DNA from 2 places in the Desulfitobacterium dichloroeliminans LMG P-21439 genome. Region 2 is predicted to be linked to the other one. Evidence: predicted binding sites of a transcription regulator. Region 2 holds the regulator's gene; the other holds the start of a gene.

Region 1 (4,216 bases), 1.8 Mb from region 2:
TTGGATGGGATATCAGAAATCAGGCACTCTGTGGTCAGGAGCATAGCCGCTATGGAAGCAGCGTTTTGCAGAGCAGAACGTGTTACCTTCGCAGGATCAACGATTCCGGCCGCAATCATATCCTCATATTCCTCGGTAAGTGCGTTGAAGCCAACGCCACGTCCGGCATTGCGAACTTTCTCAACGACAATCGAACCTTCGAAACCTGCATTGTTAGCTATTTGACGGAGAGGTTCCTCAAGGGCTCGACGAACGATGGCGACACCGGTCTTTTCATCTCCTACCAATTGGAAGCTGTCCAGAGCTTGAGCCGCATCCACTAAAGCAGTACCGCCGCCAGAGACGATTCCTTCTTCAACTGCGGCGCGTGTAGCAGCTAAAGCATCTTCAATGCGGAGTTTCTTTTCTTTCATTTCAACTTCAGTAGCAGCACCGACTTGGATTACTGCAACGCCACCAGCTAATTTAGCCAGACGTTCTTGAAGTTTTTCTCGATCGAAATCAGAAGTAGTTTCATCGATTTGTTTTTTAAGGGCTTCCACTCGCCCTTTAATATTGTCTTGGGAACCAGTTCCTTCAACAATTGTAGTTTCTTCTTTCGTAACACGAACTTGGCGAGCACGTCCCAACATTTCGACGGTGGTGTTTTCCAATTTCAACCCAAGATCTTCGGTGATAACTGTACCGCCAGTAAGAACGGCGATATCTTCTAGCATTGCTTTGCGGCGATCACCGAAACCAGGCGCTTTTACGGCAACGCAGGTAAAGGTACCGCGAAGTTTATTCAGTACGAGGGTTGCTAATGCTTCACCTTCGATATCTTCTGCAATAATCACTAATTGACGGCCAGCTTGAACGACTTTCTCAAGAACGGGGAGAATATCGGCAATGGCGCCAATCTTTTTATCGGTGATTAAGATGAAAGGATCATTTAAAATAGCTTCCATCTTGTCAGTATCTGTAATCATGTATGCGGAGATATAGCCACGGTCAAATTGCATACCTTCAACAACTTGCAATTCTGTGGTCATTCCTTTGGCTTCTTCTACTGTGATTACGCCGTCTTTGCCGACCTTCTCCATAGCGTCGGAGATAAGAGCACCGATTGTGTTATCCCCGGCAGAGATAGAAGCAACTTGCGCAATAGCTTCTTTGCTTTCGATTGGCTTAGCATTGGTTTTAATATCATTGACGATAGATTCAACAGCTTGCTCAATCCCGCGCTTAATCCCCATGGGATTTGCACCAGCCGCTACATTTTTCAGTCCTTCACGAATGATGGCTTGAGCTAAAACAGTCGCCGTGGTGGTTCCGTCCCCAGCAACATCATTGGTTTTGGTCGCAACTTCTTTGACAAGTTGTGCTCCCATATTTTCAAAAGAATCTTCTAACTCGATTTCCCGAGCGATGGTTACACCGTCATTGGTAATTAGGGGCGCACCAAATTTTTTATCTAATACAACATTGCGGCCTTTAGGTCCGAGTGTGATACGAACAGCTTCAGCCAAAGCATTGACACCACGCTCTAAGGCATGGCGAGCTTCTTCATTAAAAATGATTTGTTTTGCCACTTTAAAGTTCCTCCTAACAATTTGAATAAATAAGTCGATAAAGTCAGTTATAAGTAAGCATTTACTATTTCAGTCCATAAGTGAGTAACAAGATATAGGTTAGCCAATTACCGCTAAGATGTCATTTTCTTTAAGAATGAGATACTCTTGACCGTCATACTTAACTTCAGTACCGGCATATTTGGAATAAATAACGCGATCACCGACTTTAACATCTAAGGCAATGCGCTCTCCTTTTTCCACTCTACCAGGTCCTACTGCGACGATTTCACCTTCTTGAGGCTTTTCCTTAGCCGTGTCTGGCATGATGATCCCGCTTTTTGTTTTTTCTTCCATGGGGAGTGCTTTGATGACTACCCGGTCTGCTAGAGGTTTAATGTTCATTGAAGAAAGTCCCTCCTTAAGAACTAAATATTTTTGTAATTGTTAGCACTCATTCCTATTGAGTGCTAACATCATACTATAATAATATGCAAGGTTGATGAAGAAATCAAATCCTGCCAGAAGCGTTTTTCCTAGATTTATGCTTGAAAATCTCCATTTCCCTCGCATTATCTACCCCTTATTGCCCTGATCTGAAATTGACTGAATCTCTTCCCTTCGGCTTGCAATCACTAAAGAGTATATTGACCAGACCCCGGGGGATTTATTCATAAATTTGGTAAAAAATATAAAAAGAGAGAACACCCGATTTAGCATTCGAGTATCCTCTTCATGTTTACCACGATGAATTTAAACACTTAGCTTCTCATAGCGTTTGCGTATCTCTAACAAGGAGGAACCTATAACATTTTGAACAAGGCTGTGTTCAAGATTTAAAAGATATATCTTTGTTTTTCCTATTTTTAAATTTGAGTCGGCATATTCTCGTTCAAGAAGAATTCCCTCTTTTAAGACATGACGAATCAATTCTTTCACCTGTGACGTAGTTGCTCCTAAGTGCTCTGATAAGGCGGTCCGCGCTTTGGTAGAAGCGATATACGTCATGCTTAACTGAAGGTTTGCTAGAATCAAAATTCCTTGTACAAGATCTTCCTCGGCATTATATTTGAAGCGTTTTTCTTCGGTAAGAGTCTCAGTAAAAAAATCCCCAGAATCACTAAACGTTTGGAGATTGTGATGCATGTTTCCATGGGCACCAATGACCTTTACCTCTTTTCCCCAGGCTTTGATTTTTCGGACCAAAGGTAAAAAATCACCATCCCCAGTCATTAGGAGGATTACATCAAAGGCAGAGGTGCGAGTCAGCAGGATTTCTTGGGCTTCCAGAATGAGTTCGACATCCGCTGCATTTCGCCGTAGCAACGTATTAGAAAAACTGTTCTTACCATAAACATGACGTGTATATATATTAATTTTTTCAAAGGAAGTCTGAGCCCGCCAGAATTCCTCGCGATCAAAGTTAGCATAAAGATAAATAGCCGATAGTATATAGTTATTATTTTTAACATAAAGTTGGAGGGATTCCATGAGAATTTCAGGAGTTAATTCATACCCTTGATTAAAGAGTCCAGTCCATATATTTTCATAATCAACAAAAGCAATAGCCTTCAAAACAAAATCACCCCCGTTTCCACTTTTGCTTACTATAGCGTACGCAGGATTAGGACAGGAGTGACAAGCACAAACATTTATTTAGATTGCATCAATTGCTTTTTTCTTATGCGTGATAATTCAATCTTATTAATGGGAAGGAGTTGCGCACTCGCTAGCCTCTCCTTTTAGAATTTGGATCCCATGAGGCAAAGCAGGTACAAGGGCTACCCAACACTCTTTAACTGCTTTAGGAGAACCTGGCATATTGATGATTAAAGTTTTTTTACGCAAGACTGCAACAGCCCGACTTAACATCGCTTTGGGAGTGATCTTATAGCTTTCATATCGCATTACTTCAGCAATCCCGGGAACCATGCGATCAGCGATAGAAAGGGTGGCTTCTGGAGTAACATCACGAGGTGAGAAACCTGTTCCCCCAGTAGTTAGAATAAGATCTAATCCATCCACATCCACCCACTTTTTCATGGTCTGTGCCAAAATCTCTTGATCATCTGGCACGATGGTATAAAGAACCGCTTCTCCGTCAATCTCTTTGACGAGATCTTTCAGTACAGCTCCAGAAAGATCCACTCTTTGTCCTTGCGAGCCTTTATCACTAGCAGTAATGATCCCTACTCTTAGCATTGCTCCATTACCTCAATAGCATCTCCGACGCTAATAGGTCCGCCTTCCAAAACGCGGATGAATATTCCTTCCTTAGGCATGACACAGTCTCCTGCTTGATAGTATATAGCACATCGAGTATGGCATTCTTTCCCGATCTGAGTCACTTCCCCTACACTAGTATCGCCAATCTTGACTTTTGTGCCAATGGGCAAGCTGACCAAGTCAATCCCCTCTGTGGTTAAGTTTTCAGCAAAATCCCCCGGCCCTACATCAAGTCCCATATCTTGCATTTTCTTAATGCTTTCCATAGCCAATAAGCTCACTTGACGGTGCCAATCTCCACCGTGAGCATCTCCTTCAATCCCAAAATTAACTTTGAGTACCCCTTCGCCCACATTCTTCTTCCGCATTCCTTTTTTCTCGCTAGTGCATACTGCAATAATTTTTGCCATTTTCATTTCCTCCAAATCTTTGTTCGATAA
Region 2 (4,216 bases):
CCTTTCCTTTATCGTTCATAAGGAAAAATCCTATGCACGCGGTCGCCGCTTAGTAGAGAAGTTGCGGGAGATTATCCCCCGTCAAATGTTTGAAGTGCCGATCCAAGCAGTTATTGGTCAGAAAGTCATCGCGCGAGAAAGTGTGAAAGCCATGCGGAAAGATGTCTTAGCCAAATGTTATGGTGGGGACATTTCCCGTAAGAGGAAACTCTTAGAGAAACAAAAAGAGGGTAAAAAGCGGATGAAGCAAGTAGGGAGTGTAGAGATTCCTCAGGATGCTTTTATGGCGGTACTGAAGATCGACGATTAAGACTCCCTCATAAACTAACGTAGACTAGCTTGAAGCGAACCAATCATGCGATATAGTGAAGCATGGGGTTCGCTCCCTTATTATTCAGGAGAAAGTTTAGGTGCGGTTGATATGCGTTTGGATTGGGTATATTTGTTGTTAGCGGCGATTTTTGAGATGGGATGGGCAGATCCTTCCTAAGAAAGAGGTGCAACTATGCCATCGCTTTATGTCCATGTCCCTTTTTGTATTCGAAAATGTGCCTACTGTGCCTTTTATTCTGTTCCTCTGCAAAGGGCTAAAGTTGAAGACTATTTGAAAGGCCTAAATCAGGAAATTGCCTTGCGGCAAGAGGAAATTCCCGAGGAAGTATCTACCCTATTTATGGGAGGTGGTACTCCTACCGCTTTGAGTGAGATAGAGCTTGAAACCGTCTTCAGCTTGCTTAAGCAAAGATTTAATTTTGCGGCTTCGGCGGAGAAAACTATTGAAGCTAATCCCGGTACCCTAACGGCAGGAAAGCTTCATGTATTAAAGGACCATGGTATCAATCGGATATCTTTGGGTGTTCAATCCTTCAATGATACTTTGCTAAAACGCATTGGGCGAATCCATGGTGCTCAGGATATCCATGATGGGGTGAAGATGGTTCGCGAAGCAGGATTCCATAATCTCAATCTGGATTTAATGTTTGGTTTGCCGGGACAGTCCTTAGAGGATTGGCAAAAGACCTTAGCAGAGGCGATTGAAATTCAACCAGAGCATTTGTCTATCTATGGATTGATGATTGAGGAGAATACACCTCTGGAATTAGACACAGATTTGCTGAAGGACCTGCCGGGAGATGATGCCCAAGCAGAAATGTATGAATTAGGGCAAGAAATGTTAACCAAGGCGGGATACCTCCACTATGAAACTTCAAATTATGCCTTGCCGGGCCATGAATGCCGACATAATCTTGGTTATTGGCATGGGGAAGAGTACCTCGGCCTTGGTCCCGGTGCGGTGTCTTGCCTGAAGAATCGTCGCCGGAAAAATTGTGAGGATTTGGCTTTGTATCGGGAAAAGCTTAATCGAGAAGATTTGCCTATCGATAGTTTGGAAGATGAAAGTCTGACGAACGATCAGCAAAGATCAGAACGGATCATTTTAGGACTGCGTCTTGCCGAAGGGATCAATCTGGAGAATTTTAAAAAAGAGTTTCGCGTTGATCTTTTTGAACTTTATCCCACAGCTTTAGAACGTTATATAAACCGTGGCGTACTACGTGTTGAGGAAGGAAAATTTCTCAAAATGAATCCAGAGTTCTGGTTTGTGGCGAATTCGGTGCTGCAAGAATTTGTATAAGTCAGCAAAGAATCACTTTATAGGTTGTCAGATACTTGACAATCGCGAAAGTGAGCGGTACTATAATATCATAAATCGTTAGCACTCATTAAGGTTGAGTGCTAACAACGAAACGAACGTGGAAGGGCGGTTATGAGTATGCAAATGGATGAGCGAAAGAAAAAAATCCTGAGAGCCATTGTTCAGGATTATGTCAATACAGCTGAGCCAGTCGGCTCCAGGACAATCGCCCGGAAGTTTGACTTAGGTATCTCGCCGGCCACGATTCGTAATGAAATGTCCGATATAGAAGATTTGGGATTGATTGAACAGCCCCATACCTCATCGGGTCGTATTCCATCGGATGCTGGTTATCGTTACTATGTGGATTGCCTGATGGAAAAGACCAAGGTTTCTGAGGACGAAAAGGAAGTTATCGAAAGGGAGACCACTCAGCGGATCGCCGAGATTCAAAGCGTCATTTCTCATTCCAGCAAACTTCTCTCTGAGCTTACCCATTTGACCAGTATTGTCGTAGGGCCAGACAAAGGTAACAGTGTATTTAACCAAATGCACTTCCTTCCTTATCAGTCAGGCAAGGCCATTATGGTCGTTGTCAAGGAAAATGGAGTGGTTGAGAATCAGATTGTTGAGATTGGAGAAAATGTAACTGCTGAGGAACTACAAAGAATCGCGAACGTGTTTAATCATAAGATGCGGGGACATTCCATGACTGAAGTAAAACGGGATTTCCTGCATGAAATCTACAGCGAACTATCACGTCAGCGTTATCTTATTGATCATGCCTTAGAACTCCTAACTGCTATTTTAGACAGCAAACCTAAAGAGACCAATAAAGTTTATCTTGGCGGAACACTCAACATGCTAAACCAGCCTGAATTCCAGGATGTTGAAAAGATCAAAAATCTTTTTCAAGTTTTCGAAGAGGGAGATCAGATTAAGCAGTTTTTGCGTCCGAAGCTCGAGGGTATCACGGTTACCATCGGTGGCGAGAATATCATGAAGGAACTTAAAGATTGCAGCGTGATTACTGGGATTTATTGTGTTGAAGGTGAACCGTTGGGTACGATTGGACTTATCGGACCCACACGAATGGATTATGGTAAGTCGATGGCGATGGTGGAATACATGACAAGAACGCTCACTGAGCTTCTTACCAAGCGACGAAGGAAATAGGAGAGGTGGTTTCAATCATGGTGAATTGGGGCGGGAAAACCCCTCCATCAGCTCAGTCTGGATGGGAAAACAAAGAAGGCAGACAAGACCAATCTGAAAATCTAACGGATACTGTCGAAGAAATTCTGGGGGAGAGTGAGGCTGAGGGCAGGAAGTCTTCCGGGAATCAAGATGTATCTTTAGAGGAAAGAGTACTTACTCTGCAAGCTGCACTTGAGCAAAGCAAGAATCAAGCCGATGAGTATTATGCACATTTGCAACGCCTGCAAGCTGATTTTGACAATTATCGTAAGCGGACAGTAAAGGAAAAGGATGACTACTTAAAATATGCCTCTGAGCGTGTCGTCGAAGGACTACTTCCGGTGCTGGATAATTTCGAAAGAGCTCTTCTGGCCTCTAAAACCAATCAAGATTTCATGTCCTTTGCTCAGGGGGTCGACATGATCTTCAAGCAGATGCAAACGACCCTAGCCAAAGAAGGGCTGGCGGCTATTGAAGCTGTAGGGCAACCTTTTGATCCCAATATGCATGAAGCGGTGCTTCAAGTGGAGTCAGATGAGTATCCGGAAAATACGGTTGTTGAAGAATTACAAAAAGGATATTATCTTAAAGAAAAAGTAATACGCCCTAGCATGGTTAAAGTTTCCTGTTAGGTGTAATAAGGAGGAAGTATTTAATATGGGTAAAGTGATAGGTATTGATTTAGGGACCACAAACTCCTGCGTAGCAGTTATGGAAGGCGGCGAAGCGGTCGTTATTACGAACGCAGAAGGTAATCGCACGACACCCTCCGTGGTAGGGTTTTCCAAAACAGGCGAACGCTTAGTCGGCCAAGTGGCCAAACGGCAGGCGGTTTCTAATGCAGATAAAACAGTACTCTCCGTGAAACGGCATATGGGTACCGATTTCAAAGTGAAGATCGATGATAAGAACTACTCACCCCAAGAAATTTCGGCAATGATTTTAGGCAAACTTAAAACTGATGCTGAAGCTTATCTAGGGCAAACCGTTACTGAGGCAGTCATCACTGTACCTGCGTACTTCACTGATGCTCAGCGTCAAGCGACTAAAGATGCCGGAACCATCGCTGGTTTGGAAGTTAAGCGGATTATTAACGAACCCACAGCAGCAGCTTTGGCCTATGGCTTAGATAAGCAAGAGGATCAAACCGTTTTGGTTTTCGACTTAGGCGGTGGAACCTTCGATGTTTCGGTTCTTGAACTGAGCCAAGGGATGGTTGAGGTTAAAGCGACCAGCGGGAATAATAAACTCGGTGGGGATGATTTTGACCAACGTCTAATTGATCATATGGTAGCTGAATTCAAGAAGGAACAAGGGGTGGATCTGGGCAAAGACCGTGTTGCTCTGCAACGCTTAAAAGAAGCTGCCGAGAAAGCCAAGATT

Evidence for each region. Region 2 encodes HrcA, which represses chaperone genes, less so after heat shock. Its sites were predicted from a motif close to TGTTAGCACTCNNNNNNNNNGAGTGCTAACA; they were not measured.
Region 1: a site for HrcA is predicted at 1,996-2,026, ahead of groES (co-chaperone GroES). Genes of this name have one in related genera too.

The regions. Positions count from the first base shown of each region.
Region 1 is NC_019903.1:1,222,138-1,226,353, reverse strand. It holds gene groL (chaperonin GroEL) at 1-1,571, opposite strand, end outside; gene groES (co-chaperone GroES) at 1,671-1,955, opposite strand; gene DESDI_RS05755 (NYN domain-containing protein) at 2,304-3,125, opposite strand; gene DESDI_RS05750 (MogA/MoaB family molybdenum cofactor biosynthesis protein) at 3,255-3,752, opposite strand; gene DESDI_RS05745 (MOSC domain-containing protein) at 3,746-4,186, opposite strand.
Region 2 is NC_019903.1:3,059,499-3,063,714, reverse strand. It holds gene lepA (translation elongation factor 4) at 1-310, shown strand, start outside; gene hemW (radical SAM family heme chaperone HemW) at 506-1,636, shown strand; gene hrcA (heat-inducible transcriptional repressor HrcA) at 1,775-2,812, shown strand; gene grpE (nucleotide exchange factor GrpE) at 2,830-3,465, shown strand; gene dnaK (molecular chaperone DnaK) at 3,491-4,216, shown strand, end outside.